Regions from separate parts of the Candidatus Endoriftia persephonae genome, predicted to be linked through region 4. Evidence: predicted binding sites of a transcription regulator. Region 4 holds the regulator's gene; each other region holds the start of a gene.
The links. The regulator sigma-54, encoded in region 4, starts transcription at its own class of promoters, with help from an activator protein. The targets are predictions, from matches to a motif close to TGGCANGNTNCNTGCTT.

Region 1 (7,864 bases), 200 kb from region 4:
AAAATCTTCATGGTGAAAAAGGCGTTTGAGTGGATCCGCGCACGTGGTTTTGACTTCATCATCACCGGCGAGGTGATCGGCCAGCGGCCGATGTCGCAGCGTAAGGACACTATGCCGGTGGTGGCGGGTGAGTCGGGTGCCGAGGATCTGCTGCTACGCCCGCTCTGTGCCAAGAATTTGCCCGAGACCCTGCCGGAGCGCAAGGGCTGGGTCGATCGCGACAAGCTCTATGCATTCAGCGGCCGCAACCGCAAGCCGCAGATGGCCCTGGCCGAGTCGTTTGGCCTGACAGATTATGCGCAACCGGCTGGCGGCTGCTGCTTTCTTACCGATCAGCAGTACTCGAAAAAGTTGGCCGATCTCTGGCAGGCGCGCGGCAGCAAGCAGTATGAGATGGATGACATCATGCTGCTCAAGGTCGGTCGGCATCTGCGCCCGGCGCCGCACTTCAAGCTGATCATCGCTCGCGAAGAGGGCGAGGCGAAGTTTCTGCAGGGCTATCGAAAACAGTTCATCAGCCTCAAGACCACCAGCCACGGTGGGCCGCTGGCGCTGATCGACGGAGAGCCCAACGCGGACGAGATCGAGCTGGCGGCACGACTGGTGGCGCGTTACAGCCAGGGGCGGGATGCGGAGCTGGTCGATCTTGAGTTGACCGACCTCCAGGGCGAGACCCGCCAGCTCAGTGTCACGCCGATCAAGCCCCACGAGATCCCGCAGGAGTGGTTCATTTGAAGCTGGTAACCCTGGACGCACGGCGTCTGCTCTGCCCAATGCCGGTGATCCGGGTGCAGGATCGGGTCGAAACCCTGCAGCCGGGAACCGTGCTGGAGGTGGTCTGTACCGACCCCGGAGTGTTGAACGACATCCCCGCCTGGTGCCGGATCAACGGCCACGAGGTGGTGGAGACCCGCCAGCAGGGCGACGAATATATCGTGCGGATCCGGGTGGGTGGTGTGGAGCAGCCAGGTGGATAGTCGGGAACGGCAGCAACAGCAGCGCTATCGGGTGACCCAGCGGGCCACCCTTGTCGGCGCCGGGGTGAACCTGCTGTTGGCGGTAGTGAAGATTCTGTTTGGCGTGATCGGACACTCCCAGTCGCTGTTAGCTGATGGTCTGCATTCACTCTCCGATCTACTTTCGGATGGGCTGGTGCTGTTTGCTGCCTACCATGCCAAAGAGGCACCAGACGACGAGCATCCTTATGGCCACGGGCGCTTCGAAACGGCGGGAACTCTCGCCCTGGGATTGTTTCTGTTCCTGGTGGGTGCCGGGGTGATCTGGGATGCGGTGGAGCGGTTGTTTTCGCCAGAGGCACTGCTGGTACCCAGCATGACCACCCTGTGGGTTGCCGCCTTCTCCATCGTTGCCAACGAGGCTCTCTATTTCTATACCCAGCATCTGGCGAAGCAGATCCGCTCCGATCTGTTGCGCGCCAATGCCTGGCACCATCGCAGCGACTCGATCTCATCGGTGGTGGTGCTGGTCGGCATCGGCGGCACCCTGGTGGGGCTGCCCTATCTCGATGCCATCGCCGCGGTGCTGGTCGGCTTGATGATTTTGCACATCGGCTGGCAGCTGGTCTGGCAGTCGGTGCATGAGTTGGTCGACTCAGGTCTTGAAGAGCAGCGGGTAGAAGAGATCAAGCAGGTGATCACCTCAGTGGCCGGGGTCAAGGATGTACATATGTTACGCACCCGTAAGATGGGTGGTCACGCCTCGGCTGATGTGCATGTGCAGGTAGCCTCCTGGCTGAGTGTCTCTGAGGGACACAGGATCAGTGAAGTGGTGATGCAGCGGCTGCTTGAGTCGGTGGAGGAACTGGTGGATGTGACGGTGCACATCGATCCGGAGGATGACGAATCGACCGCTCCCTGTGGTCATCTACCATTACGCACCGAAGCGGAGCAACGTCTGCAGGCGCTATGGCAGGATCTGCCCTGTTTCGATCGACGCATGAGGCTCGTATTGCACTACATTTCCGGACGTATCGATGTGGATCTTTTCTTTCCGCTCGACTGCAGCAAGAGCGTATCGATAAGCGAGGAGTTGGCCGAGCGCTATCAGGCGCAGCTGCAAGAGGCCGAGCAGTTTGGGCGGGTACGGCTCTGGTTTGGTTAACGCACGATTTTTGTGCATGCAGGCGCGGATCCGCACAGTTTTTGTGCGTATTCTTGCGAAGAGTTACTGTTTGGTCGCGGCTAATGCGTGCAACCACTACCATTATGCGTTCGATCGCTCTATCATCTTCCGCTTGTTTATCAACAGTTTTTTGCGAATTGGCTCATACAGGAGCTGTAGCAATCAAAGGTTGATGGCACTGTTTTTGCCTAGTGAATGGCCCAGAGCGGCAGGGATCGATGGCATCCTTTCGCAGGAATTTCGTTGCTGGCGACAGGAGCCTCTGAATGAATCTGCTTCATCCAGATTCATTCAGAGGCTCTTGCAGCAGCAGATAGTCACCTAATAGATTTGGAGATAATGATGGCCTCTGAAGTCATGAAAATGATGAAAGACAACGAAGTAAAATTCGTTGATCTTCGCTTCACCGATACCCGCGGCAAGGAACAGCATGTCACTCTGCCTGCCCACGAGGTTGATGAGGAGATGTTTACCGACGGCAAGATGTTTGATGGCTCCTCCATCGCTGGCTGGAAGGGTATCAATGAGTCAGACATGATCCTGATGCCTGAGGCTGCCACTGCCGTGATGGACCCCTTCGCCGACGAGAACACCCTGATCGTACGCTGCGACATCCTCGAGCCTGCCACCATGCAGGGCTACGAGCGTGATCCCCGTTCCGTCGCCAAGCGCGCCGAGGCCTATCTGCAGTCCACCGGCATTGCCGACCAGGCTTTCTTCGGTCCCGAGCCAGAATTCTTCGTCCTCGACGACGTGCGCTGGAGTGCCGACATGAGCGGCTGCATGGTCAAGATCGACTCCGAAGAGGCGGAGTGGAACTCCGAGCGCGTCTATGAAGATGGCAACATCGGTCACCGTCCTGGCGTGAAGGGTGGTTACTTCCCGGTCCCTCCGGTTGACTCCCTGCACGACCTGCGTGGCGCCATGTGTCTGGCGATGGAAGAGATGGGGGTGCCGGTCGAGGTCCATCACCATGAGGTGGCGACTGGTGGTCAGTGTGAGATCGGCACCAAGTTCAGCACCTTGGTGGAGCGTGCTGACTGGGTGCAGATCCAGAAATACGCTACCTGGAACGTCGGTCACGCCTACGGCAAGACCGTGACCTTCATGCCCAAGCCGATCGTTGGTGACAACGGTTCCGGCATGCATGTGCACCAGTCCCTGGCGAAAGATGGCGAGAACATTTTCGCTGGTGACCAGTACGGCGGCCTCTCCGAGAGTGCGCTCTACTACATCGGCGGCATCATCAAGCATGCTCGTGCGCTGAACGCCTTCACTAATGCCTCCACCAACTCCTACAAGCGTCTGGTGCCGGGCTTCGAAGCCCCGGTAATGCTGGCCTACTCGGCCCGCAACCGCTCTGCTTCGATCCGTATCCCGTGGGTTTCCAGCCCGAAGGGTCGTCGCGTCGAGGTGCGTTTCCCCGATCCGACCGCCAACCCCTACCTGGCCTTCGCCGCCATGATGATGGCCGGCCTGGACGGCATCCAGAACAAGATCCACCCTGGCGACGCGATGGACAAGGATCTCTATGACCTGCCCGCAGAAGAGGCGGCGAATATCCCCACCGTCTGCCACAGTCTGGATCAGGCACTGGATGCACTGGATGCGGATCGTGAGTTCCTCACCGCTGGCGGCGTTTTCACCGATGATCTGATCGATGGCTACATCGAGCTGAAGATGGAAGAGGTGACTCGTCTGCGCATGACCACCCACCCGGTGGAATTCGACATGTACTACAGCCTCTAAGCAGGTATCGGCTCCCGTCAGGGAGCCTTGCCTGGTCGATTCCCGCCTAGTACAGGAATTGTGGAAAGCGCCTCCATTCGGGGGCGCTTTTTTAGTCTCTATCTGCTTGTTTTATCAACGAGTTGTGGTCTATTCTTTTGCATATGCGTACCCTTATCCTAATTCTTCTTATTGTTCTTGCCTTGCCGGCTGCAGCCAGGGATGTCTACCGCTGGGTCTCGGATGATGGAGTGATCCACTACTCCGACTTCGACGCGCCGGGGGCGGAGATGGTCACCATCAAAGGCACCCATTCAGATCAGTACAGCCCGATCGTTCAGACCAAGCTGGCGGAGTCAGAGAGCAAACAGGAGAAAGCGGAAGGCTACACCAGCTTTGAGATTGTCGAACGCGAGCAGGATGTCACGATTCGCAACAACGAGGGTGTGGTCGATGTGGGCCTGAGCCTCTCGCCGGCACTGCAGCAGGGGCACAGATTGGAGATCCTGATCGATGGTGCATTGCAGAAAGGAGGAGATGAGCTGAATCGGACTCAATTCAGGTTGATTGGCCTGAATCGCGGCACCCATACCCTTGAGGCGCATGTCGTCGATGCCGCGGGCAAGCGTTTGATCTCCGCTCAACAGATCAGCTTCCATCTGCGAAAAGCCTCTATTATCAAACCCTGACGTTCACTAGGGGTCCTCTGGCTGCACTTTTTTGGTGCGCATTATCTTGCGACGCGGACAGCCCCTGCCCTATGAAAAGGCGGGCACTCGTCGTAGCCTCAATTTTTTCAGAAACAAAGCCTTACTCAACGTCTTAAATCGTGACAGATGAGACAGTTCAGCAGACTGCACGCAGAAAAATGCCCTATGCTGCTGATTGGTTTGATTATTGCAAGCAATTAGCATGGCAGTTACACCAGACACAGAGACCATTGAGCAACGCATCGTTGAAAATCAACGTTCAGCTGTGTTGCTGTTTGACCGCGATTTCATCCTCAACTACATCAATCCCGCCGGGGAGATGTTGTTTGCGGTGAGTGCTCGCCAGCTGATCGGGCTGCGGGTCAGAGATCTGATCCGCTGCCCTGGAGCACTGGTTGAGTCACACCTCTCTCAAGTGGTGAAGAGCGGTCAGCCCTTTACCGAGCGGGAGTTGTCGTTGCCTCTCGCCGGAGGTAAAGAGGTGACGGTCGACTGCACCGTGATCCCGCTTCGCCAGGAGGGCGAGATCAAGGAGTTTCTGGTCGAGTTGCTGCAGGTTGATCGGCAATTGAGGATCAACCGTGAGGAGCAGCTGCTGTCACGCAACCAGGCCTCGCGTGCGCTGGTGCGGGGGCTCGCGCATGAGATAAAAAATCCCCTGGGCGGAGTGCGCGGTGCGGCGCAACTGCTGGAGCGGGAACTGGATGACCCTGAACTCAAGGAGTATACCCAGATCATCATCGGCGAGTCCGACCGCTTGCAGACCCTGGTTGACCGGATGCTCGGACCGAACCGTCTGCCGGATCGTAAGCCGGTCAACATCCACCAGGTGCTGGAACGAGTGGTCAGCCTGGTGCAGGTGGAAACGGGCAACGCCCTGACTATCAAAAAGGATTACGATCCAAGTATTCCCTCCCTGCTGGGGGATAGCGATCAGCTGATCCAGGCCTGTTTGAATATCGTGCGTAACGGTGTGCGGGCCGCTGGACCTAGCGGTGTGATAGGCCTGCGCACCCGGGTGATGCGCCACTTTACCATCGGCACCAAACACTACCGATTAGTGCTGCAGGTTGAGATCAGTGATAACGGCGGTGGCATCCCCAAGGAGATCCAGGAGCGGATCTTCTTCCCGATGGTTTCAGGCAGTAGCGATGGTATGGGCCTAGGGCTCTCCATCGCCCAGTCACTGATTAATCAGCATAAGGGCCTGATTGAATTCACTAGCCGTCCGGGTGAGACGGTGTTTACAATTTCTCTGCCTTTGGAGGGCAAACATGGCTGATTTCTGCCGGGTCTGGGTCATTGATGACGACCGGTCGATTCGCTGGGTGCTGGAGAAGACCCTGCAGAAGGCGCAGATGGAGGTGGTCTGCTTCGAGAGTGCCAATGGGGTGCTCGACTCACTGGAGCGGCAACAGCCGGATGTGATCGTCTCGGATATCCGTATGCCAGGTATGGATGGGCTGGAGCTGCTGGAGCGGATCAATCTACGCTTTCCGGAGTTGCCGGTGATCATCATGACCGCTCACTCTGACCTGGAGAGTGCAGTGTCGGCCTTCCATGGTGGCGCGTTCGAATATCTGCCAAAGCCCTTCGATGTGGATGAGGCCGTGGATCAGATCCGTCGCGCCTGCCGGCAGACCCAGAGTCAGACGAAACGCCAGGTTGATGTCATTGAGCCGAGTCCGGAGATCATTGGTGAGGCGCCGGCGATGCAGGAGGTGTTTCGTGCCATCGGCCGGCTGGCGCGTTCCAACATCACGGTGATGATCAATGGCGAGTCGGGCACCGGCAAGGAGCTGGTCGCCCGAGCCCTGCATCGCCACAGCCCGCGCGCCGAGGCCCCGTTCATCGCCCTCAACATGGCGGCGATCCCACGGGATCTGATGGAGTCGGAGCTGTTTGGCCACGAACGTGGCGCCTTCACCGGTGCGCAGAGCCGGCGCGAGGGGCGTTTCGAACAGACCGATGGCGGTACCCTGTTCCTGGATGAGATCGGTGATATGCCGGCTGAGCTGCAGACGCGGTTGCTGCGGGTGCTGGCAGATGGTGAATTCTATCGGGTCGGCGGCCATGAACCGGTGAAAGTGGATGTGCGCATCATTGCCGCCACCCATCAGAATCTCGAACAGCTAGTCAAAAAAGCACAGTTTCGGGAGGATTTATTTCATCGCCTCAATGTGATTAGAATTCATATCCCGGCCCTGCGCGAGCGTCGTGAGGACATCCCCCTGCTGATGCGCCACTTTCTCGGGCAGGCATCGGAGGAGCTGGCAGTCGAGACTAAGACGCTGCTGCCGGAAACCGAGCAGTTTCTCAGTCAACTAGAGTGGCCTGGCAATGTGCGCCAGTTGGAGAACACTGCGCGTTGGCTTACGGTAATGGCTGCCGGCAAGGAGATCCATGTAGAGGATCTGCCTCCAGAGTTGCTGCAGGAGGAGCGATCCTCGGCAGCCGCCGGAGACTGGCGTCAGCTGCTCCAGCTGTGGGCACGGGAGCGGCTGCAGGCGGGGGATAAAAATCTGCTTGACGAGGCACTTCCTGCGTTTGAGCGTGTGATGATCGAGAGCGCCCTGGAGCAGACCGCCGGGCGCCGCCAGGACGCGGCAAAATTGCTCGGCTGGGGACGCAATACCTTGACCCGCAAGATCAAAGAGCTGGGTCTCGAGTTAGACAGTTAAACGATTAGCGGGGTGGATGCGCGTCATCCCGAACAGATAAAGGGGGTTTTGATGGATTCCAGCAGTGTCGATCTGCCAGGCAGTGAAATTGAGTCAATCACATTGGAAGATGGTGAACTCAAGGTTCGCTTTTCCCGGGCCTATATCATCAAGACCATCAGCGGCTCCAAGGAACGCACCCGCTGGTGGCAGGCCGGTTCGCTGATCTTTACTGCTGCCGAGCTCGATGGCGAGCTGCCCAGCGCACCCTGTATCTGTGACGGCGGTGACGTGGGGGAGAATGTCTACACCTACCGCGATATGATCCCGTTGCCACTGCAGAGTCAGGGACATGCCCACTGCAAACTGCGCTTCAAAGACAGTGAGCAGATACTTCAGGCGCAGGCCGTGGGGGTGAGGCTGGAGATGGAGGATCGCCCCTACTACATTGAGCACATCAAGCCAGAATAGCCCCGGCTGCTTAGCCGGAGGCGAAGCGATGCGCCCAGCGGGTCGTCTCCGGCAGCTTGTAACGGGTGGTGCAGGCGAGAGTGTAGTGGATGGCCGAAGCCAGGCTGATCCTTTGCCCGATGGATATATAGAGGGGGTTTACGTTGCTGCGGC
Region 2 (7,864 bases), 700 kb from region 4:
AGTGGGAAACGGGCAGACATGGCCGCTGTTGCCTTCAGAGCGCTGCTATCGCGCTAATCATCAGATCCATCAGCCAGCAACGAGGCTCAGTGCAGGTTCCTCTCCATCACTTTCGTTATCGTCGTTACTGGCCGGAACGCCCGGTTGCGTATGGCGTTCGTGCAGGAACTTGACCACTTCGACGCGGTAGTGATTGTAAGTTGGGTTCTCGGCCAAGGTCAGGCGATCACGCGGGCGCGGCAGGTCGATATCGAGGATCTCGCCGATGGTGGCCGACGGGCCGTTGCTCATCATCACGATACGATCAGAGAGCAGCACCGCCTCGTCCACGTCGTGGGTGATCATGATCACAGTGTTGTTGAGCCGCGCCTGGATCTCCATCAACGAGTCCTGCATGTGGGTGCGGGTCAGGGAGTCGAGGGCGCCGAAGGGTTCATCCATCAGCAACACCTTGCGCTCCTACTTTGACTTGGTCTTCTTGAAGAGCTGATCGACCGCTAGGCACACGTTGTCGTAGACGCTGAGCCAGGGCATCAGCGAGTGGTGCTGAAATACCACGGCACGATCGGGGCCGGGTTCAGTCACCTCTTTGCCTTCCAGAATCACGCCACCCTCTGTGGCATTCAACAGACCGGCGATGATATTGAGTACGGTGGATTTACCGCAGCCCGAGTGGCCGATCAGCGAGATGAACTCGCCCTGTTTTACCTCCAGCTTGACGTCTTTCAGCACATTCAGCGGACCGTTATCGGTGGGGAAGGTGATGCTGATGTGGTCGATGTTCAGATAACTGTTCATTTCATTGCACCTTGTGCGATTCACAATCGTTGTTTATTCCGGCTTTCAATTTTCAACTTGTAGATCTGTCTTTAGCCGGGCATGTCCGGATAAAGGCAGATCTAGATTGCGGCTTGCGTTAATGAAGAACTGCGTTCTTGTCCCAGCTGGTTCTGCGTTGCAGCATCAACATGCCGCGGTCGAGCAGGAAGCCGATGAGGCCGATCACCAGTACTGCGACCATGATGCGCGCTAGCGAGTTGGAACTGCCGTTCTGGAACTCGTCCCAGACGAACTTGCCGAGGCCGGGGTTCTGCGCCAGCATCTCGGCAGCGATCAGTACCATCCAGCCGATGCCCAGGGAGAGACGCAGGCCGGTGAAGATCATCGGCATGGCGGAGGGCAGGATGATCTTGAAGGTTTTGGTGGTGGCGTTAAGACGCAGCACGCGGCTGACGTTGATCAGATCCTTGTCGACACCGTTCACGCCCACCGTAGTATTGATGATGGTCGGCCAGAGGCAGCAGAGGGTGACGGTGATCGCCGAAGTGAGAAATGACTTGGAGAATGCCGGGTCGTTGCTCACATGGACGGCAGATACCACCATGGTGACTAGTGGTAGCCAGGCGAGTGGCGATACCGGTCGGAGATCTGGCCCCAGCGCCGCATCTGAGTCAGGTACCAGACCGCATCGGAGTCGTAGGGATAGGTGGCGTTGTAGCGGAAGAAGACGTTGAAGTCGGGCACTTCGCGCTTGTCGCCCTTCTCATATTCGAAGGTGCCGGTCATGGAGTTGGCGATCACATCGTAGTCTGCACCCACGTAGTTGGACTGGGAGAGGATCTTTACCGCCTCGGGACGGTTGGCGTTGTTGTTGTCGTCGAGCCACTTGCCGGCACGGATCAGCGCCTTCACAACACGCACGGTGGTGTTGGGGTACTTCTCGGTGAACGCTTTGGTCATGCCGAAGACCTTCTCAGGGTTGTCCTTCCAGATCTCGTAGTCGGTGACAACCGGCACACCGATACCCTTGAATACTGCCTGCTGGTTCCAGGGTTCACCCACGCAGTAACCGTAGATGGTGCCTGCCTCCAGGGTGGCTGGCATCTGCGGTGGTGGAGTGACAGAAAGTAGAGCGTCGGCCTTCATGGTGCCGCTGGTATCGCCCTTGTGTGGTGCGTAGTAACCGGGGTTGATGCCACCGGCCGCCAGCCAGTAACGCAGCTCATAGTTGTGGGTGAAGACGGGGAATACCATGCCCATCTTGAAGGGCTTGCCCTCTTCCTTGAACTTGTCGACCACTGGTTTCAGCGCATCGGCTTTGATCGGGTGTACCGATTTTCCGTCGGGCTGTTTCGGTACATACGGTTTCATTTGTTTCCAGGTTTCGTTGGAGACGGTGATGCCGTTGCCATTTAGATCCATGCTGAAAGGGGTGATGATGTGCGCCTTGGTACCGAATCCGATGGTGGCGGCCAGCGGCTGACCGGCCAGCATGTGGGCACCGTCGAGCTGGCCGTCGATGGTGCCGTCGAGCAGTACCTTCCAGTTGGCCTGGGCCTCCAGGGTGACGTAGAGGCCTTCATCCTCGAAGTAGCCCTTCTCATAGGCGATGGCGAGCGGTGCCATGTCGGTCAGTTTGATGAAGCCGAACTTCAGCTCCTCTTTTTCTGGGTCGCCAATCTCTGCCCTTACCGCGGCGCTGCCTAAGATCATTCCGCCGATGACACTGGCGGTGGCCAGAGCCAGCAGGCTCTTTTTCAGAAAACCACGGCGACCGTGGTTGCCGTTGTTCGACTGTTTCATCTTGCTTGTTCCTCAGTTGCCTAAAGACAAAAAAAGGCGTCGCACCCGCCGTACCTCTATTGAGGTGTGCTTGGGTGGACGCCTTTGTCCGGAGCTGCGCGACCGTCATTGGTGCGTAGCTAAAATTTTTTTGTCAGCCCTCTATCGCCGTTGATGGAGGGTTGTAGGGTTTTCGACATAATTGTCGATATGACGCCGCTTTCATTGCAGGGGGCGTGCCAAAAACGAATAAGTCTGATCCAGCCTTTATCTAGTGGGTGTTTGTGTTCGACTGGGAAGGTCTGGTAAGCGGTTGGCCGGCGCTGACTGCTTCATGATGAAGCATTAGCGGCCTCTGATGGAGCAAAATGGGGCAGTTCAGTGAGAGGGGGTGATAGCCTGTTAGGCGAGTAGTTCTATCGAGGTGATCAGGTTGCGCGCCACATCCGCCAGCCGCTGATTGTTGCTCATCGCTGTCTTGCGCAGCAGTTGATAGGCTGTCTCTTCATCGCATCCTTTGCTTTTCATCAGCAACCCCTTTGCCCGCTCGATCAACTTGCGTTCTTCCAGGGAGGTCTTGATGCGACTCAGCTCATCCTTGAGCGACTGATGTTTGCGGAAACGGGCGATGGCCACCTCCAGTAGCGGTTTGATGCGCTTGTCAGCCAAGCCATCGACTACATAAGCACTGACGCCCGCTTCTATGGCCTGTTGGATGATGTTGCTATCGGCATCGTCGGCGAACATGAGTACCGGTCTTGGGGTGTCGCGGGAGATTCAGCGCATCTGTTCCAAGGTGACCGGGCAGGGTGAATCGAGGTCGATGATGATCACATCAGGCTTCAACTCAGCTACTCGGCGACTGAGGTTTTGCTGCTGTGGAGAGCGGCGATTATCTCGTGTCCATCTTTGCCCAATGTCTGCTTGAGGATCGTTGAGCGTCCCTTGTTCTCATCGACAAGTAGAATTCTAAGGTTTGTTTCTGTGGACATGTGACTGGAAACTGCTGTCTGTGGTTTGCTGACCTGTCCGCTAAATAAGCAATTGTCGGACCAACTGCAAGGTAATTGTGGGCGGGGAGTCTGTTGTTGTGCCGGACGTTGCTGTGAGGTGGCACTCTTGAGATGAATGCCGAAAGTGAAAGCTGTGCTACAGGTTGCTTCCTGTATCGAGCATAAGTGCTGCCACCCGCTGGGCGCCCAGCCCATCGACAATCTTGAAGGCCCGTTGTGACATGGCGCTGAGGCTCTCGGCTGTTTGTGTGGTGATCATCCTGCGCAGCGCCTCGGCATCGTCTGTGGTGATTATTTGTGCTGCCCCGGTTTGAGCCAGGGTCTCGGCATTGGCTTGTTGATCTTCTGACTACACGACGATCAGCGCCGGCAGCCCCAGGGCACAGCGCTCCCAGCCCATCATGCCGCCGCCGCCGATCGCCAGATCGGCCTGGCGCATCAGTTCGGCGACCTCTTCAGTCTGGATGTGCAGGCGGCGGTCGGATCGCTGGCAGCGCCGCTGCAGGCCCGTCAGATCGGGATGGTGGCTGCCGACCAGCAGATCGATCCCCTCCACCAGCTCTAGCCCTTCAAGCGCATCGAGCGCCCAGTCGCTGAGGTTGGTGTCGTCAGCGCCGCCGAAGCTGAGCAACAACCGCCTGACTCCCCGCTCGCGTATCCGGCAGTGATCCCGCAGTCGGCTGAACTCCGGGCGTAGCAGCGCATAGTCGGGGCCAAACAGGGTGCGGCACTCTGCCGGCAGCAGCCCCTGATAGTCCTGCTCAGGATCACTGCGCAGGGTGAAATCGAGCAGTAGATCGACTTGGTGCGGGCGGTTGGCGAGATCCTCGATCGCCATCAGTCGTGGTACCACTTCACGCAGCTGACGCTGCCACTCTATGCTCAGGCCGTAGTGGTCGACGAGCAGCCAGTCGGGTCGATTGCGCGCTGCCCAGGACCGGCAGCTGGCCGCGTCTTCAGCCTCGGTTTCGGCCTCGACTAGATGGCAGGGGAAGTCGCCGAGCAAGTGCTTATTGAAGTCGTCACGGCGGGCATGCAGGAAGTCGATCGCTGCACCCCGCTTGCGCAGAGCCAGTGCCAGTGCGCGGCAGCGCAGCAGATGGCCACTGCCGATGTCGCTGCCGCTGTCAGCGCGGATCGCGATCTGCACTGCGGCGTGCCTCCAGCTCCGCCAGGCAGAGAGCCAATTCCAGGTCGTCAGCGGTGTCAATGTCCACCGAGCGGCGAAATGGCATGATGTGGGCGCGCATGCCGGGGCCGTAGAAGTTGCGGCTGCGCAGCAGTTCGTCGCTGAAGGTGGCGTAGGTGCTGCCATTGCCGGCGATCAGCTCGCCGACCTGGTCGGCACGCATATCACAGAGCTCAGGCCATTGCGGGGCGACCGTGCCGTCTCTCTCCAGTCTCAGTGCCTGATAGGGGTAGTGGCTGTAGTGGGCGGCGGCTAGGGCGTAGTGGCAGCGGCCGCGTTCCAACAGCCCGCAGGTGGCGGCTACGTCAGTGGCGTTGCGTAGCGGTGCGGTGGCGTAGAGGCAGCAGATGATCTGGTAGTGGTGGCCGGCCTGCTGTTCGCGGCTCAGCCAGTCACAGCAGACGTCGACCACGGTGGCGGAGTCGTGGCTCAGTTCGGCGGATCGCTGTGCGACCTCGGCGCCGTGGTGGGCGGCGATCCCGGCGATCTCGGCGTCCTCGGTGGAGACTACCACGCGTTCAAAGATGTCGCTCTGCAGGGCTGCCTCGATAGTGTAGGCGATGATCGGCTTGCCGCGGAATTCGAGGATGTTTTTGCGTGGCAGCCGTTTCGAGTTGCCCCGCGCCGGGATGATGGCGACCGCGTCAGTCACTGAGGTGCTCCAGGTTGAGGCGCGCGCCGGCAGAGAGGTCGCGACGCAGATGACGATCTCTGAGCTGGTCAAACAGGTCTGGCGGGATGCCGCCGGCGGGGCGGCGGAACTCCACGTCGATCTCGCTGAGATGCTGCCCAGCCTTGGCGTCGCTCATCAGCCAGGCGCTGCGCCGGATCTTGTTGCGCTGTTTCAACTCATCTGCATGCAGGGTGCGGCGGTTGCTGCCGAGGCCGATCTCCACCTCGCGGATGGTCTGGATGAAACGGTGCATCTCTGGTGGTTCGAGGGAAAAACAGTGCTCCACGCTGGGGGTGGTTCGGTCTTCGCTGATGGTTTTCTCCAGCAGGTTAGCGCCCAGCGCCAGCGCCGCCACATCCATCTCCCAGCCCGGGGTGTGGTCGGAGAAGGCGGCGGGGAAGGGGAACAGCCGCTTCAGGGTCGGGATGATATTGAGGTTGATGCTGTTGAGTCGCGCCGGGTAGCCGGAGGGGCACTGGTGGATGATGATCTGCTCGTTGCCCTCGGTGAGGATCAGGTCCACTGCCGTCTCCACCTCGCCGAGGGTGGCACTGCCGGTGTCGAGCTGTAGGCAGAGACCGGTGCGCGCCGCATAGCGCAGCAGTGGGTGGTGGTTGATGTCGCCGGAGGCGATCTTGATCGAGTCGCACCCCAGCTCCACCAGCAGGTCGATATCCTCCTCGAAGGAGGCGGTGGAGAAGAAGGCGAGGCCGAGGCTGTCACTGTAGCGCTTTAGCTCACGCCACTCGTCGCGGCTCAGACAGCGGCGGTGGAGGATCTCGTAGAGCGGCTCTTCGACTCTCTGCAGGCGACCACTCTCTCGGTCCACCAGGATCTCGTAAGAGAACGGCATTTTTTTGTCGGCGACCAGCCGCTCCGGGTCAAAGATCTGGAACTTCACTGCATCGGCGCCGGCCTCTGCGGCATGCTTCACCAGGCGTTTTGCCATCTCCAGTCCGTTATGGGTGGGGCCGGCTTCAAAGGTGATGAAGCAGGGGTGGTCGTCGCCGATATATCTGTTGCCGATCCTGACCATTGCCGCTCCTGAGTCTGGTTGTGGTTGTGGTTGTGGTTGTGGTTGTTTTAGGCTGTTGCCGTCAGAAGACTAGCAAGATTCGATCCGATGTGTATTGCGGTTGCTGTCGCAGCGTAAAGAGTGGTAGTAAACGGGTTGGATCTGGCCGGGAGTTGAGCGATGTCGAATGTAGTGCTGGCGGTGGTGGCCCATCCGGATGATGAGGTATTGGGTTGCGGTGGGGCGCTGGCGCGGCATGCGGCGGAGGGGGATCGGGTGCATATCCTGATTCTTGGTGAGGGGGCCACTGCGCGCGATCCGCAGCGCGACCCTCAGGCCCGGGCGGTGGATATCGAACGGTTGCAGCAGTCGGCGAGACGCTCGTCAGAGATTCTTGGCGCCGAGCCCCCCGAGTTTGCCGGTCTGCCGGATAACCGGTTCGACGGCATGGAGCTGCTCGATATCACCAAGCGGGTCGAAGCAGTGGTGTTTGAGTTGGCGCCAGGTATCGTCTATACCCACTTCGTCAATGATCTCAACATTGATCATCGCCTGACTCACCATGCAGTGCTGGCGGCCTGTCGGCCGATGCCGGGGCGTTCGGTGCGACGGTTGCTGGCGTTCGAGGTCTGCTCCAGTACCGAGCTTTCACCCAGCGATGCGCCGGCCTTCCGGCCTAACCACTTTGTCGCGATTGACGGCTATCTGCAGCGGAAACTGGAGGCGCTCTCTGTCTACGACACGGAAATGCATCCGTTTCCGCATGTCCGGTCGCCTCGGGCGCTGGAGGCGCTTGCTCACCTACGCGGCGCCCAGGTGGGGGTGGTGGCGGCTGAGGCGTTTGAACTGGTGCGGGAGATCCGTTGAGACGGTGCTCTCCTATTGGTGTTGTGCTAGATCAGCCGGAGGTTAGCCGCCGATTGCCTGTTTGTGGTGTTTTATCTGACAGTGGCCGTCAAGGGAGCCCAAGCCCAACTGGATTGCCCTGAAGGCGGAGATTCCACCGCGGTACTGATGGATGGCGAACTGTTGCGCCATACTGATGGAAAAGTCTTGATGACCCTTTGCGTTGGCGCAGCGCCGCACCATCTCTGAAATTGCCTGTTCCCTTTTCATCCCCTTTCTCCAGCTAGTTTCTCAACCTATTGTGTATGCGGCAAATATCAGGATTTCTTTATGCTCGAAAACCTCTTGCCTTAATGAAATAAAGCGAATCCGAGGGAATTAAAAGTGCTTTCTGGATTTAGTGTGCGACGGGTCACGTAAAAACCCAGATCTGTCAAGTTTTTTTACACTTCTCTTGTTGAGACTGGCCCGGTCCGGGCCCGTTAGCCTGTCTGTGAGTCGAAGGGGGTGTTTTGGGAACGGGATTTGCAGGCCCTGATGTCGAGATCCCGACAGCGCTGAATAAA
Region 3 (7,864 bases), 650 kb from region 4:
GCGTTGGCGCCGACCGTGCCGCCAGCTCGGAACTGCAGCTGCAACGGCGTCGCGGCATCGGCCTCCCGAACCATCCGCTGAAACAGTTGCCGATAGTGCTGCTGTTCTGTCTCTGGCAGCTTAGAGGGTTCCAGCCAACGCTTGTCGAGCAGCGCCAGCACCTCCTCTCCCAGGATCAGGTCAAGCTGGAGCGGCGTGGCAAATGCGAGGTAACGTGACGCCAGCGGCACTCCCTGGGAGATCATCAACCAACCAAGCCCAAGTGCCAGAGACACGGCCAGAATCACATAGCGGTAGCGGCTCTCCAGATGGTGCAACCAGCGCCCCTCCCCTGTCCTATCAGTCAGCGCCTCCAGTTGCAGCATGAAGTCATGATTGGCCACTTCAAGTTTGCCGCCCTCGGGCAGAAAGATCCCCTGAGGCGCACTCCCCAGCTGAGGGGTGATACGCAGTTCCGAGGTCGGCCAGAAGCACTCGCCGGTGGCATACTCGATCCACAGGTCACGGCCATTCAGTGAGACACGAACCCGCCGTGCCTGTGACTGGCGACCATCGAAATAGAGCGCCTCGGTGGTGATCAAAGGCCAAGATCCACATCAAACACATCGCCAACCCCCTCACCCGTGGCGGCCACCTGCTCTGCCTGATCGGCGAGAAAACCATCCAGGTCTTCCTGCGGAATAAACTGCAGCGTCTCCGCCCGGTAGCGGGCCATGCGGATCTTTGCCCAAGGGATCAGCAGACCCAGCGAGAGGATGATGGCCAGCGCATTGGTCAGCAACAACACAATCAACTTGCGTGCCTGCATATAGCTCTCAAAACGATGGCCGTTAAGGTCGGTATGGTTCCAGATTAGGTTGGCGATGCGCGCCTTGATGAAACCATATACCAACAGAGAGCCAACCAGGATTGGCAGCAGGCCCAGCAGGCTGCCACGCATCGCGACCGGCGGCTCACCGGCTGGCTGTGCCGACATCGTCATCACGCTTTCGAATAACCGGCTGCTGAGCACGCCACCCAGGAAAAACACCCCCAGCAACAGCAGTCCGGCCAGTAGATAGGTTTTATAGAACCTACCAAGCGGTGCCTCCATCGCAAATGCGCTCGCTCCATAGCGACTCTGGCCGAGGATGAAACGGCTGCGCCGCTGATCAAAAAAGGGATAGAGCAGACCCAGACTGAGCGGCAGCAGAATCGGCAGGCCGATAAACACTTTGATCGCCTTGGAGTAGTTCTGCTCGAAGCCAAAGCGGATGTTGCGATAGGCCGAGTTGTGTGCACGAAACGCCAGTGCCTTGTTGACGATCCAGGGCATCGCAATCAGAAACAGCAGCGAGGCAAGCAAATCAAACGGTGGTGCGATCAAGGTCAGGCCAAGATAGAGGATAAAAAAACCGACTGCGATCAGGCGCCCTTTGAGGATCATCATCGGCTCGGCCAGATAGTCGAAGGTCGCTCCCGCAAGCCGGGTATTGGCATAGAAATAACGCTGGGTACGCACCTTCGCCCACGCTGAATAGACGCCCAGGGTGAGGATCGTCAGCACCAGATTGACGATCCAGATACGAAAAAACTCTCCGAATCGACCGGTAAATTCAAACGGAAGTAAAGAGGATGACTGCAAATCCTTTGTTTCCATGTCAGGTGACTCTTTTGCTTTCTCCCTGTCTATAAAAATGCCTCTATTTCTTCTCCACCATCCGATCCAGTTTCGGCCGAGGGGAATCCGCCAGCCACTGATCAAGATGCGCCCCCTGCTCATCCACCCACATGGTGTAATCGAGACCGGGACAGACATCCGGATACTGCTCATGGATCGCCTGGCAAAGCTCCCACGCCTGCTGGTTGCGCTGGAACAGCGCATTGTGCTGCGACACCTGACGCAACTGCTCCTTCACTTCCCGCCTGGTAGAGCGAATCTCCATCACCAGAAAAACCAGGATAACGACGAAAACCAGCAACGCCGAAAGTGTCGCAAAATCAAAAGACATGACTATTTTTCCTTGGGATATCAGAGCGGCATACACTAACCGATCAATTCCAGGGTGAGAACCTCAAGCACCAACCAACCACGAAAAGTGGGGCCGATTGGCCCCACTTTCCACATGCCACCTGACCCCCAGCCGCAGACAGAGGCCAGTAGAATGGCTGTTATTTTTCCGACAGATTCAACATCAAAGTGTTGAGCCGCCTTGCCCCTATGTCAAACACTCTGCTTGACCCGTTCAGCTGGACTTTTTACGGAAGCCAAACAGACCACCCACCAAACCGATGCCGAGCAGAGTCAAGCTGCCAGGCTCCGGCACAGAGGCGTTCTCGGTCACCAAGTGAACATTGCTGACAGCGACTGTAGATTCGAGACCGCCATCACTCGGAAGGTTTGAGACAAGCTGAAACTCCATGCCAAGCAGGGTCACGCTTGCATCAAGACCTGAGAGATCCCAACTGACGCTGCCAGCATCCGTCCAATTGACGGAAAAATCATCAATCAGAGCACCTGTGTCCCCATTGAAGACGAATGCATAAAACTCATCATCATTGCCCGCAGGCTCAGAAAAAGAGAAGTCAAAGTCCAAGCTCAACAGACCAGTGGGAACATCGATACCAGGATCACCCATAAGAGGGTCGTTCGAAAGCAAGGTGATGCTGAAAGCTGGATTCTCCTCCATCAGAGCCGAGCCACCATCAACCGCCACGGATACGGTTGGGTCAGCATAAAAATCGTTCAGATCAAGTGGGATAACCGCGGCCTGAACGGAGAAGGCCGCCATGGCTAAAGAGCAGAAGGCTAAAGTAAGTTTAGTAATTTTAGTGATTTTTCTCATTTTTTTCGATCCCCATGCTTGATTTTTTTCATGATTGAAGTAGCGATGGGCCACGAGCATACTTCGTGCCAATTTTGTTTTTTGCCTTGACTTCAAATACTTACAACACCCCCCCAAAACCATACAAAAACTATGTAAATTTCACCGACACCACAAACATTCTTATTCAGGCACCTTGCTACGAGGCACGGCAAATACCTCTATTAGGCTGGACAACCACACAAATAGCAGGAATCCAAGTCCCGATCGGTGGGAAAAAAAACCCATATACAGGCCATTTCGCAAGGAGAAATCAAACAAATCGCAGGCTCCGCTCCGTCATTTATTGTAAAAATTTCCGACAATTGTCAATGCCATCCCGTTACGGTATAAACGCAAACGCGAACGCCGCACGGGGTAGTAATTATTGCCAGGAACGGGTTCACAGATTCCAATTGAACGACCTCAGAGTTTCCACAAAAAGATCTCGAATTTTACTTAGGTTGGGGTATCTGTGCTGGTCGATGGGAACCTAAAGCATCCATCTTGGCAGCGGCGCCCGCACCGCTATTGGCCTTGCGTCAATACTTCGTTACTTATGCAACACATATAGGAAAGGGGAAAACAACAATGAAAAAGCGAATGCTCGCACTTAGCCTCGCAATGACGATGCCGCTCTTTAGTGGCCAGGCATCGGCGCAGGTCCGTCACCTCTACCTGGCGGCAACCGATGGCTACCACCACCTGCCCGACCACAACGTCTATGGCATCACTCCCGCCACGCTGGCGACCGCCCCCTACCGGAAGGTCTACATGCGCGGCTTCTGCGACGATGTCGACGGCACCCAGGCTGTCCCCGGATGCGCCAACATGCCCGCGCCGATCATTGATGTCACCCAGGGTGACGATGTCTTCGTCCACCTGCGCAACATCGGCAACGCCAACCCCTACGCGCCGGCCGACCCCCACACCATCCACCTGCATGGCATGGAGCTGACCACCCAGAACGACGGCTTCAACGAAACAGCGTTTGAGGTTCCCGACACCCCCGGACAGAACACCGCCGTCTACTACTTCAAGGCGCAGAAGCCCGGCACCTACATGTGGCACTGCCATGTCGAGGCCTCCGAGCATATCACCCTAGGCATGTATGGGGCGATGGTCATTCGTCCACGCCGCGCCACCTTCAACTCGGTCTACGGCGGCAACTATCTCGACCGCTTCGACAAAGAGTATCTGATGGTCCTCACCGATGTGGACACCCGTAGCCGCGACTTCATCCAGCTGGCCGCCGCGCCCGCCGGTAGCCCGGCAGAGGCCGAGCTGCTGCGCCGCTTTGACAAGAACAGCAATGGCACCCTTGAGCCTGAAGAGCAGTATAACTTTACCGACTTCAAGGCCAACTGGTGGATGGTCAATGGCCGCGCCTTCCCCGACACCCTGCTGCCTGTCACCCCTGCCGCAACAACCGCCGCCTGTAACAACGGCACCGGGCGTTCGCTGGTGGTCAGCGACACGGGTGACTTCGAAGGGTGTAACCCGCCGGCCTCCGGCCCGCTCTCCGGCTTCCTGACCGGCAGCAACAACGCCACCAGCTACGCCGCCCTGGTCGACGCCAACTACAACGACAACGTGCTGATGCGTCTCATCAACATCGGTTACACCGAGGTGCCCTGGCACGCCCATGGCTGGCACTTCACTCGCGTTGGTAAGGACGCCAACCCGATCGATCCCACCAACCAGAAGCAGGAGTACACCGTGCATATCGGCTCTGGCGAGACCCACGATATGATCACCCGCTTCAAGGATCTGCGCACCACTGGCGGCTACGCCAGCAACTCGATGATCTCCAACCAGGGTAGCGGTCTGAATGAGATTGCCGGAGCCTGGGGCGTCTATGGGATCGATCCCGCAGCCCACGACAACAACCTGGATGTACAGTGGTACCCGATGCATAGCCATAACGACTACTTCGTCACCAACAACGGCGCCTATCCTGGCGGCATGGCGGTACTGGTTCGCGCCACCACCGCACCACCACCAGCCGCTTCGACGACCCGTCAGCGCGGTTCGGCACCTCGCCGTCGCTAGATTCGCCTCCGGCTAATCTATAGCAGTCGATACGGGGAGGGCGGCTTCGGCCGCTCTCCCCGCTTTCAATCGTGTTAGATCGAATTCCAGTGGGACACATCCCCCTTCTGGCTATCGCGATGGAGCATTGAATATGCAACTACGATCTGTTTTTTTGACCCTCCCCCTACTCTCTCTCTACCAACCTGCCGCCCTGGCAGACCGCGACCACGAAGCCCCCAGGCACCAACCCCCACCCCGGCACACCACCCCCAAACACATGCAGCGCGCCCCCAGCTCGGGACGGCTGGAGGTCGAGAAGATCATCCTCGGCGGGCGTGGGCTGCAAGGTACCAGGATAGAGGTGCGCTACCGTCTGATCGATGTAAAGGAGTTTCCCGCCCACCCGATGACCACATCGATCGTCGATGATCAGAGCAGGCAGCTCATACAGATCAGCAAGCTGCCGATGCTGGTTGCGCCCGTCCCGGCGGAGAAGGCGGCCTCGACCCCCCCCGGCAAGCTCTACTTCTGGGACCAGGAGGGCATCATCAAGCCAGGCAGCAAGATCTCGGTGATGGTGGCCGGGCTGGCCAGCCTCCACCTCCCGGTCGAGGCCGGCCCCGACTATGACCCGGCGGCCGCACAGGTGGCTGAGGCGGTCATCGAAAAACCCAAGCTCCCGGCGGATGCCACGCTGAAGGTGCATCAAGTCAAGGACTCGGGCAACGGGCTGCTCAATGTCTGGTTCTCCACCACCGGAGTGGACGCCATCACCGCCGGCGCAGAACACACCTACGTGATCAACCAGAAGACCGGCGAGAAGCTCCCCGTACTGCGCGTTCCCCGCATCGGGCTATTGGCCCCCAAGCACCTAGAACACACAGACGGCTCTTTTATGGTAATCAACAATCAGGGCCGACAGGTGAAGCGCGGTGATCACATCACCGTCGTCGTCGTCGGTCTTGAACAACCCGATGTTCTGGTGGAATAAAGATGCAGTCAGCAAAACCCATACGGCTATTCACTCTCTCTCTCCTGTTATTCGGTTGTCTGGCGGGAGTACGAGCGGAAGAGAGCAAGGCGCCCACTGCCAACAAAGACCCCAGACTCTACGAAGGGGCCATCTACTACGGCAAAGAGGATCAGATCGAGGATATCGCCGTCCCACTCGGGGGGGTGGTCGGTTCTGACACGGTAGATGGTATCAACGTTGGTCTCTATGTCTTTCAGGCCAGCTCCCCCGAGCGTCATCAACCCGGCGCGAAGGGGCCAACCCACCTGTTCAACATCACCTTCACTGAGGAGGAGGACGGCAACCTCATCGAGCAGGTGCTCGGGGCGCTGATCATCCAGGGGCAAGGGCCGCAGAAGGAGAGCCGCCACCGCATCCACCCCTTCAAATCCCATCAGCAGGTGGCGGTGCGCCTCGAGCAAGAGGGCGAGTACCAACTCTCCGTCGAATATCTGGCCAAAGGCCAGCAGGGCAAGACCAAGGCATTTCCCTTCGTCTATGTACGCAAGAAATAACCCAAGAGCAGGGCCAGCATGAAAACAACCAGAATCCATCTTGCGCTCCTCTCTCTACCACTCATCTTCTCTTCGGCTGACAGCGCCCTGGCGCAGCAGAGCAGAGAGGGCGCGCCAGCGGGAGAGGCGCGCGCCCTCTCCCAGGCGACAACGCCACAACCCCTCTACGCCTGCCCGATGCACCCGGAAGAGACCAGCCACGAGCCTGGCAACTGTCATATCTGCGGCATGTATCTCGTCAAAGGCGAGGCACACGGCAAGGACATGGGGATGTCCATGAAAAGCGCCATGCCCCCCGGCAAGGTCGACATGCAACTCGCCCTTGCCGCCGCGGCAAAAAAACAGATGCCAAGTGAGATATGCCTCTTCCCCAAGGAGAAGCAAGCGGCGCCCCCGGTGAGCAAGGGGGGGATGGAGATGGATTCTGGCATGGCCCACGCTGCTGCCGGCCACCAGCCGGAGATGCCGATGGCCATGGATGCGCCGCAGCCCGATATGGCCGAGGCTCCGGTCCCGCCACCGCAGGAGACAGCCGCAACCAGCGATCAACCCCTCTACGCCTGCCCCATGCACCCGGAGGAGACCAGCCACGAACCCGGCAACTGTCGTATCTGCGGCATGTTCCTGGTCAAATCCACGGCAGAAGGGGACGCCAAGAAGATGGCCATGGACCCCGCCATGGAGCACGACCATACCGGCCACCAGCATGACCAGCCGGAGATGCCGATGGCCATGGGCGCACCGAAGCCCGATGTGGCCGAGACCACGGCCCCGCCACTGCGCGAAACAGCCACGGACAACGATCAGCCCCTCTACGCCTGCCCGATGCACCCGGAAGAGACCAGCCACGAGCCTGGCAACTGTCGCATCTGCGGCATGTTCCTGGTCAAATCCACGGCAGAAGGGAACGCCAAGAAGATGGCCATGGACCCCGCCATGGAGCACGATCACACCGGCCACCAGCACGATCACACCGGCCACCAGCACGATCCAGCAGAGATGCCGATGGCCATGGGCGCACCGAAGCCCGATGTGGCCGAGACCACGGCCCCGCCACTGAGCAAAACAGACACGGACAGCGATCAGCCCCTCTACGCCTGCCCCATGCACCCGGAGGAGACCAGCCACGAACCCGGCAACTGTCGCATCTGCGGCATGTTCCTGGTCAAATCCACGGCCGAAGGGAGCGCCCAGAAGATGGCCATGGACCCCGCCATGGGACAGGACCACAGCGGCCATCAGCATAATCCGGCAGAGATGCCGATGGCCATGGGCACACCGAAGCCCGATATGGCCGAGGCCAGCGTTCCACAGCTACGCCAGCAGGGAGCTGGCGGCGATCAAACCGACTATGTCTGCCCCATGCACCCGCAGATTGTGACCAAAGATCCTGGCAATTGCCCGATCTGCGGCATGAACCTGGAACCCGTTAAACAAGAGGATGGGGCGGAGGGTGGAGC
Region 4 (7,864 bases):
AGCTGATCGGTGATGTAGACCGAGCGGTGTTGACCGCCGGTGCAGCCGATGGCGATGGTCAGGTAGCTGCGGCCATCGGCCTCGAAGCGGGGGATCCAAGATTCGAGGAAGCGGGTCAGATCCGCCTGCATCTGGCTGCTCTCCTCGCTGCTTTCGAGAAAATTGGCGACCGGGCCGTCGAGGCCGGTGAGTGGCCGCAACTCGGTCTGCCAGTGGGGGTTAGGCAGGCAGCGCACGTCGAAGACAAAATCCACGTCCCGCGGCACACCGTGTTTGAAGCCAAACGATTCAAACAGCAGGGAGACCTGGCGGCTGCCTCCGGTGACTCGGCCGCGGATCAGGTCGCGCAGTTCATGCAAGTTGGTGTGGGTGGTGTCGATGCGCAGGTCGGCGGTGCTGGCGAGGGGTTCGAGCACCTCCTGCTCTTGGCGGATCGCCTCGTCGAGTGAGTGGTCGTCGTCGGAGAGCGGGTGTTTGCGGCGAGTCTCGCTGAAGCGCTTGATCAGGGTCTCCTGTTGCGCCTCAAGGAAGATCATCTCGCAGTCGATGCCCTGCTCGCGCATCTTGGCGACCATCTCAGGCAGTTTGGCAATGTGAGATGGCTGGCTGCGGGCGTCGATGCCGACTGCAGTATGGCGGAAAATCGGCTCTGGGTCTTCCACCAGGTGGTTAGAGAAAGCCTCCAGCAGGCAGATCGGCAGGTTGTCGATACAGTAGTAGCCGAGATCCTCAAGGGTGTGCAGGGCGATGGTTTTACCCGACCCCGAGAGGCCGGTGATGATGAGCAGTCTAATACCGGTAGCCATGTTTCTTAACATCTGGAAATTTTGAATGGCAGGCGGCTAGGTTAGCGCAATCCGGGGCAATTTTGAAAAGGAGTTAGCCCTTTTCAGGTGGGTTAGCGGAACTCTGCTGGTTAGCTTCGATATAGCCGCGTTGGCGCTCGCTGAACTCTGCTGCCGCATCGTAGCCGGTGACCCGTAGCAGGTGTTGGCGCACCGCTGTCTCCGCCAGGATTGCAAGATTGCGACCAGCGGCCACTGGTAGGGTAGTCTGTGGAATTTCGACGCCGAGTAGGCGCTGGGTTGAATGGCTGCCTTCGAGTCGGTCCAGGTGTGAGAGTTCCTGTTCATTCATCTGCTGCAGATCGATGATCAAGTGGAGGTTTTTGACCGGCTTCACCGCGCTGTTGCCAAACATGGCGCGAACGTTGAGCAGTCCCAGTCCGCGTACCTCGAGAAAATCCTGCAGCACCGGTGGGCAGCGTCCCTGCAGGGTGTGGGCGTTGATGCGAGTGAACTCGGTGATATCGTCGGCGATCAAGCGATGTCCGCGAGAGATCAGCGCCAGCGCCAGTTCGCTCTTGCCGATTGAGGCATCGCCGCTGAGCAGCACCCCTTTACCCAGCACCTCGATGAACACGCCATGGATGTTTTTGGGCTCGGCATGGGAGGGCTGGGCCTGCTGGAAAGACGGCTGGAGATGCGCCAGTAGGCGCTGGATAACCTGGGCGTCGGGTTCGCTTGTATAGATGATTGGGGTGTTGCTGTCGGCGGCGAGGGTGCGGCAGGCGTCGGTGGGGACTAAGCCGTCGGTAAAGATCAGGGCAGCCGGGCGGCTGGCAAACAGCAGTTCAAGGTAGTGGCGGTAGCCCTTGCTGCCGAGGGACTCGAGCAGATGACGCTCAGGCGGGCCGATCACCTGGATCGGCTGTGGGCGGGCCAGGTTGAGCGGCCCCACCAGGGGGGCGTCGCCCTCTGCCTGGATGGCCCGTTCCTCACCATCGCTGTACCAGGTGAGATTGAGTTCCGCACTCAGCTGGGCGAACAGTTCGCGGATGGTGGTGGCGGGTGTCATTGCTGGCTGGGTTCGGGGCTTGGCTGCTGGATCAGCTCGATCACCTCGTCTGGGCTGCGGCACTGGCGCAGACGATCGCAGAATGTCTTATCTCCGAACAGGCTGGCGAGCTTCGACAGTAGCTGTAGATGCTCCTCGGTGGCTTCCTCGGGTACCAGCATGGCGAAGGCGAGGTCGACCGGCTGGTTGTCGATGGCGTCGAAGTCGACCCCCTGGGTGGTCTGGATGAAGGCACCGACCGCTCGCTTGATCTGTGCCATGCGGGCGTGGGGGAGGGCGATGCCCCGCCCCAGCCCCGTGCTGCCAAGGCGCTCCCGTTGTAGCAGGGCATCGAACACCATGTCCTGGCTAAGCCCGGAATCGGTGGCGGCGAATAGCCCGCCAAGCATCTCCAGGCTGCGTTTTTTACTGCTGATTTCGACGCCGCACAGGATACGCTGTGGGTCGATGAACCCTTCGGGAAACATCTTGGCCTTGTCCCTGTTCAGGGCTGCTCTGCGTCAGCGTACTTGTTGATGTTATTGCCACGATGGCTTTGCAGCTTCTCTTTATGCTTGATGACCTGTCGGTCGAGCTTGTCGATCAGTGCGTCGATGGCCGCGTACATGTCCTCTTGGACCGAGTCGGCAAACACGTTGCCGCCGTTGAGGTGGAGGGTGGCTTCCGCTTTCTGCCTGAGTTTCTCTACGCTGAGGATCACATGCACATTGGTGACGTTGTCGAAATGGCGCTCCAAGCGCTCAAACTTGCTGTCAACATAGTTACGCATCGAATCGGTGATATCGATATGGTGACCGGTCAGGTTGATTTGCATAATTAACTCCTGTTTCGGGAGGGATGCGCCGGAGATGCGGAGCATCCTCTTATTTGTCTGGTTGTCACACCAGACGCTTTCGCTCATTCGATGGGGGTATGCCCATCGATTCGCGGTATTTGGCCACAGTGCGGCGGGCGACATTGATACCCTGCTCGCTGAGTATCGTGGCAATCTTGTTGTCGCTGAGCGGCTTGTTGGGTGTTTCGGCGGCAACCAGTTTCTTAATGATGGCACGTATTGCGGTAGCCGAGCACTCGCCGCCGACACTGGTACTGACATGGCTGGAGAAGAAATATTTGAACTCCAGGGTGCCGCGGGGCGTGTGCATATATTTCTGGGTGGTAACCCGGGAGATGGTCGATTCGTGCATCTCCAGGGCTTCGGCGATGTCGCGCAGCACCAGCGGTTTCATCGCCTCCTCGCCATGTTCAAAAAAGGCCTGCTGGTATTCGACGATCTTGCTGGCGACCCGCAGGATGGTTTCGTTGCGGCTCAGCAGGCTCTTCAGGAACCAGCGCGCCTCCTGCAGGTGGTTCTTCAGGAAGGTATTGTCGTCGCTCTGATCGGCGCGGCGGATCAGTTTGGCGTATTCGGCGTTGACCCGCAGGCGTGGCATGGTCTCCGGGTTGAGCTCCACATGCCAGCTGTTGTTGCGCTTGGTGACAAACACCTCTGGGATGACATACTCCGGCTCGGTATCGGCAATCAGGGTGCCGGGGCGCGGGTGGAGTGAGCGGATCAGCTGGTTGATCGCCGACAATTCATGGTCATCGATCTTCATCTTGCGCTTGATCTGCGCCTGGTCCTGGGCCGCCAGCAGCTTAAAATGTGTGCTACACAGCTGGATCGCCTGCTCCAGATAGGCAGTCTCCGGGGGCAGCTGATCGAGCTGGATCAGCAAGCACTCCTGCGGGCCGCGGGCGGCGATACCGGGGGGGTCGAAGGCCTGAACGCGGTGCAGCACTGCCTCCACATCCTCTAGGGTCACCTCCTCCAGATCGACCGTGGAGTGGATCTCCTCGATGCTGGCCTGCAGATAGCCGTCGGGGCTGATGCTGTCGATGATGGTCAGCGCGATCGCCTGGTCCGAGGGGCAGAGGCGGGTCAGGTTGAGTTGCCACAGCAGGTGGTCCTGCAGTGAATCAGATTTGCTGCGCTGGCTGAGGAAGTCGGTATCGCTGCCCTCGCCGCCGGCGGGAGCTGGTGGCGAGTAGCTGTCGTAGACATCGCTCCACTCGGTGTCGACCGGGAGATCCTCGGGCATCTCGGGGCTGTCGGTCTTGACCTCCCGTTCGTTGTTGATGTCGTTGCCATCCGCCGGAGTTTGCTGCGCGCTTTCGCTGCTGGGATTCTCCTTGCGCTCTGTGGCGGTTTGCTCAAACTCCTCTTCGGCTTCCAGCATCGGGTTGGTGTCGAGGGCCTCCTGTATCTCCTGATTGAGATCGAGCGCGGAGAGCTGTAGCAGACGGATCGCCTGCTGCAGCTGAGGCGTCATGGTGAGGTGTTGGCCGAGTCGAAGCTGAAGTGTCTGCTTCATCTATCCATGGTCAAGTTGGTTCTCGTACGCAATTTATGTGCCTTTTCGGTTTCATTTTAGTCAAAAGCAATCGTAGGTGGAACCTCGGCTTGATCGAGAGTTGCCGTGGGTCATGTATTTGTAAACCGGCCCGGCAAAGGAGGTGCGGTCGGCCCTGCGCCATGCTACATGGTGAAGTTTTCGCCGAGATAGACGGCGCGCACCTCGGGGTGCTCAAGGATCGCCTCCGGGGTGCCCTCTTCGAGCACCTTGCCGTTGTTGATGATGTAGGCGCGGTTGCAGATGTCGAGGGTTTCGCGCACATTGTGGTCGGTGATGAGCACCCCGATATCACGCTCCTTGAGGTGGTTGATCACCGCTTTTATGTCGATGACGGCGAGCGGGTCGATGCCGGCGAAGGGCTCGTCGAGCAGCACGAAGCGGGGTTTGATGGAGAGCGCGCGGGCGATCTCCAGGCGGCGACGCTCGCCGCCGGAGAGGCTCATCGCCTGGCTGTTGCGCAGGTGGGTGATGCCGAACTCCTGCAGCAGTTGGTCGCAGCGCTTGTTGCGTGCGCTACGCGACAGTTCCTTGCGGCTCTCGAGGATGGCAAGGATGTTCTCCTCTACCGAGAGACGGCGGAACACTGAGGGCTCCTGGGCGAGGTAACTGATGCCGAGGCGGGCGCGGGTGTGCATCGGCAGGTCGGTGAGATCCTTTCCGTTAATGCGAACACTCCCACCGTCGGCGGGCACCAGGCCGACGATCATGTAGAAGCTGGTGGTCTTGCCAGCACCGTTTGGCCCAAGCAGTCCAACCACCTCGCCACTGGCGACCTCCAGGGAGATATCATCGACCACGCGCCGGCCACGGTACTGTTTGGCCAGGTTTTCGGCGTAGAGGCGTGTCATTGGTCGTGCTTTTGTGATTCGATCACCACCCGGACCCGCTGTTTGCCCTGTGCGCTGGTGCCGGCCTTGACCAGGCTGCGGCTGCGCAGGTAGGTGATGCGGTCGCTGCTGAACTCATCCTTGCCCTGCTGCAGTACTGCTTCGTCAAACAGGTAGATCTCATCTTTCTTGATGAAGTAGGTGATCTTTAGGGCGTGGCCGCGGGCCTCTTCGTGGCTCTTGTCCATCTGCTGGCGGAAGCGCACCGGCTTGCCGACGGCGACGATTTTTTCGGTTTCACCCTGGCGGCGGTGGATCCACATCTTGTCGGCCTCCAGACGCATGCTGCCCTGGCTGACCACCACGTTGCCGATGTAGACGCTGACGCCGCTGGCCTCGTCGATTTCCACGCTGTCGGCCTCAAGATAGATCGGTTGCTCCCGGTCACCGCTCAGTGCCCTGGCCTGCAACGGTAGCAGGAGTAGCAGAAGCAGAAGTGACACGCTGTTAATCGATTTCATGATAGCCACGTACCTCGGAGAGTAGCTTGATCTTAACCGGTTCCAGAAGTTGCCCTTGTAGCCCGACACCACGCAGCCAGTCGCCCTGGCTGGTAATCTGTACCCGCTGTTTGGTGCTGACATAGCCGCTGTCGGGATGGGCCCACAGGTCGCTGGTAGTGATCTGGTAGGGGCGTTTGCCGTTGCCCGCAGCGCGATCGATCTGTACCTCGCCGGGCATGAAGATCTTGTTGTTATCGCCGTAGAGGGTGGCGCTGGTTGCGGTGACTCTCCACGGCGCTGCGCCGGCTGCGTATTGCCAGAATATGGGGTGCTCGAGTTCGGTAGTGTCATCATCGGCGAAGTGGCGCATCGCTGCGCTTTTCAGACGATGCTGTGGCAGGCCATCCTGGTCGTATCTGACAGAGACCAGATCGCTGGCGTAGTAGTCGGGGTAGTGGAGTTCGGCCTGTTCCGGGCGGCTCTCCTGTTCGCCGATGTTGCTTAGCCACCAGCCAAAACCGGCGAGTGCGACGATCAGTAGCAGGCTGGTGAGCAGTGGATATTTCACAAGACGTCAGAGATAGCTCTGCAGGACACGCTGTAGATGCCCCTGGGCATCCATCAGCAGTTCGCAGACATCCCGTGCCGCGCCGCGACCGCCGGCATGCGGGGTCAGCCAGTGGGCGTGTTGAGTGACAAACGGGTGGGCGTCGTTGACCGCGATTGCCAGCCCTACCAGGCGCATGATCGGCAGATCCACCACATCATCTCCGACATAGGCGATCTCGGCATCGCTGAGGCCGAGTTTATCACGCAGCTCCTGGTAGGCGGGGCGCTTGTCGAGCTGGCCCTGGTAGACATGTTTGATGCCCAGGCTTTGCATTCGCAGGCGCACCACCTCGGAGCTGCGTCCGGTGATGATGCCTATCTCGATGCCGCTCTGCTGCAGCATCTTGATGCCGTGGCCGTCGCGGGAGTTGAAGGCTTTATACTCCTGGCCGTCGTCACCGAGGAACAGGCTGCCATCGGTGAGCACTCCGTCTACATCGAAGATGACCAGTCTGATCCTGCGCGCCTTTTCCTGAATGTCTTGCACCTGTTTTCTCCTTCAGGGAGCCGCTGACTGAATCATGGGCGGCAGCCTTGTGGTCCAAGTTCCCCGCTGCTGCGTTGTACCCCAAGGGCGTTCCTTGCGGGGCAGAATCTTGGCAATAGACCAGCTATTATCTGCAATTTCTGCCTTGCAGCGGAAAATTTAGCCTCACAATCCTGCTCGCTCAGATTCATCCGGAGGCACCCTAAACGACGCCGGCTCGTAGCAGGTCGTGCATGTTGAATGCGCCGATCAGTCGCGCGGCAGCGTCGACCACAAAAAAACCGTTGATTTTCTTCTCATCCATGATCTGCAGTGCCTCTGCTGCCAGCATCTCGGCCGGCACGGTGGCACCGTGCGGGGTCATCACCTCCGACACCAGTGTATCGCGGATGTTCAGCGGTCTGTTCAGGGTGCGTCGCAGATCGCCGTCGGTGAAGATGCCAATCAGCCGTTGCTCGGCATCCACTACGGCGGTCATGCCAAGCCCCTTCTCTGACATCTCGATCAGCGCCTGCTGCAGGCTGGCGTTGGCGGCCACCTTCGGGATCGCCTGGTCGCGGTGCATGATATCGCCAACGTGCAACAGCAGGCGTCGCCCCAGGCTGCCGCCGGGGTGCGACAGGGCGAAATCCTCGGCGGTGAAGCCGCGTGTCTCAAGCAGCGCGACTGCGAGGGCGTCACCCATTACCAGCGCCACGGTGGTGCTGGCGGTAGGCGCCAGGCCGAGCGGGCAGGCCTCTTTGTCGACGCCGACATCGAGGTGTACGTTCGCCTCCCGTGCCAGGGTCGAGCTGGGGTTGCCGGTCATCGCGATTAGCGGTGCGCCGAGGCGTTTGATCAGTGGCAGGATGGTGAGCAGTTCGCCGGTCTCGCCGGAGTTAGAGAGGGCCAGCACTACGTCCTGTGGGGTGATCATGCCGAGGTCGCCGTGGCTCGCCTCGCCGGGGTGGACGAAGAAGGCGGGGCTGCCGGTGCTAGCAAGGGTGGCGGCGATCTTGCTGCCGATGTGCCCCGATTTGCCCATGCCAGTCACCACTACCCGGCCACGGCAGTCGAGGATGAAGGTGCAGGCGCGCTCGAAGGCGGTGTCGATGCGCCCGGCCAGTGCGGTCACTGCGTCGGCCTCGGTCTCGATCACTGCCAAGGCCAGCTGGCGCAGCTTTTCTGCATCCTCGCGGGGGAGCG

Region 1: glnA (glutamate--ammonia ligase) is a predicted target of sigma-54. The motif match lies at 2,316-2,332, and genes of this name have one in related genera.
Region 2: L0Y14_RS02490 (CmpA/NrtA family ABC transporter substrate-binding protein) is a predicted target of sigma-54. The motif match lies at 2,788-2,804, and genes of this name have one in related genera.
Region 3: L0Y14_RS12530 (PEP-CTERM sorting domain-containing protein) is a predicted target of sigma-54. The motif match lies at 2,880-2,896, and genes of this name have one in related genera.

The regions. Positions count from the first base shown of each region.
Region 1 is NZ_CP090569.1:15,322-23,185, forward strand. It holds gene L0Y14_RS00055 (tRNA (5-methylaminomethyl-2-thiouridylate)-methyltransferase) at 1-735, shown strand, start outside; gene L0Y14_RS00060 (sulfurtransferase TusA family protein) at 723-977, shown strand; gene L0Y14_RS00065 (cation diffusion facilitator family transporter) at 970-2,121, shown strand; gene glnA (glutamate--ammonia ligase) at 2,485-3,891, shown strand; gene L0Y14_RS00075 (DUF4124 domain-containing protein) at 4,074-4,559, shown strand; gene glnL (nitrogen regulation protein NR(II)) at 4,783-5,862, shown strand; gene ntrC (nitrogen regulation protein NR(I)) at 5,855-7,261, shown strand; gene L0Y14_RS00090 (hypothetical protein) at 7,313-7,711, shown strand; gene nfi (deoxyribonuclease V) at 7,722-7,864, opposite strand, start outside.
Region 2 is NZ_CP090569.1:513,561-521,424, forward strand. It holds partial or broken gene L0Y14_RS02480 (ABC transporter ATP-binding protein) at 70-798, opposite strand; gene L0Y14_RS02485 (ABC transporter permease) at 917-1,384, opposite strand; gene L0Y14_RS02490 (CmpA/NrtA family ABC transporter substrate-binding protein) at 1,390-2,583, opposite strand; gene L0Y14_RS02495 (ANTAR domain-containing response regulator) at 2,965-3,309, opposite strand; gene L0Y14_RS16365 (hypothetical protein) at 3,712-3,834, opposite strand; gene pseG (UDP-2,4-diacetamido-2,4,6-trideoxy-beta-L-altropyranose hydrolase) at 3,925-4,725, opposite strand; gene L0Y14_RS02505 (acylneuraminate cytidylyltransferase family protein) at 4,703-5,416, opposite strand; gene L0Y14_RS02510 (N-acetylneuraminate synthase family protein) at 5,409-6,473, opposite strand; gene L0Y14_RS02515 (PIG-L deacetylase family protein) at 6,633-7,319, shown strand; gene L0Y14_RS02520 (hypothetical protein) at 7,362-7,568, opposite strand.
Region 3 is NZ_CP090569.1:2,767,753-2,775,616, forward strand. It holds gene L0Y14_RS12515 (M48 family metallopeptidase) at 1-581, opposite strand, end outside; gene L0Y14_RS12520 (YjgN family protein) at 578-1,639, opposite strand; gene L0Y14_RS12525 (hypothetical protein) at 1,683-1,991, opposite strand; gene L0Y14_RS12530 (PEP-CTERM sorting domain-containing protein) at 2,226-2,879, opposite strand; gene L0Y14_RS12535 (multicopper oxidase domain-containing protein) at 3,435-4,895, shown strand; gene L0Y14_RS12540 (thiopurine S-methyltransferase) at 5,029-5,868, shown strand; gene L0Y14_RS12545 (hypothetical protein) at 5,871-6,404, shown strand; gene L0Y14_RS12550 (efflux RND transporter periplasmic adaptor subunit) at 6,423-7,864, shown strand, end outside.
Region 4 is NZ_CP090569.1:3,416,667-3,424,530, reverse strand. It holds gene rapZ (RNase adapter RapZ) at 1-806, opposite strand, end outside; gene hprK (HPr(Ser) kinase/phosphatase) at 880-1,857, opposite strand; gene ptsN (PTS IIA-like nitrogen regulatory protein PtsN) at 1,854-2,324, opposite strand; gene hpf (ribosome hibernation promoting factor) at 2,342-2,671, opposite strand; gene L0Y14_RS15520 (RNA polymerase factor sigma-54) at 2,736-4,211, opposite strand; gene lptB (LPS export ABC transporter ATP-binding protein) at 4,376-5,101, opposite strand; gene lptA (lipopolysaccharide transport periplasmic protein LptA) at 5,098-5,583, opposite strand; gene lptC (LPS export ABC transporter periplasmic protein LptC) at 5,588-6,151, opposite strand; gene kdsC (3-deoxy-manno-octulosonate-8-phosphatase KdsC) at 6,158-6,679, opposite strand; gene L0Y14_RS15495 (KpsF/GutQ family sugar-phosphate isomerase) at 6,882-7,864, opposite strand, start outside.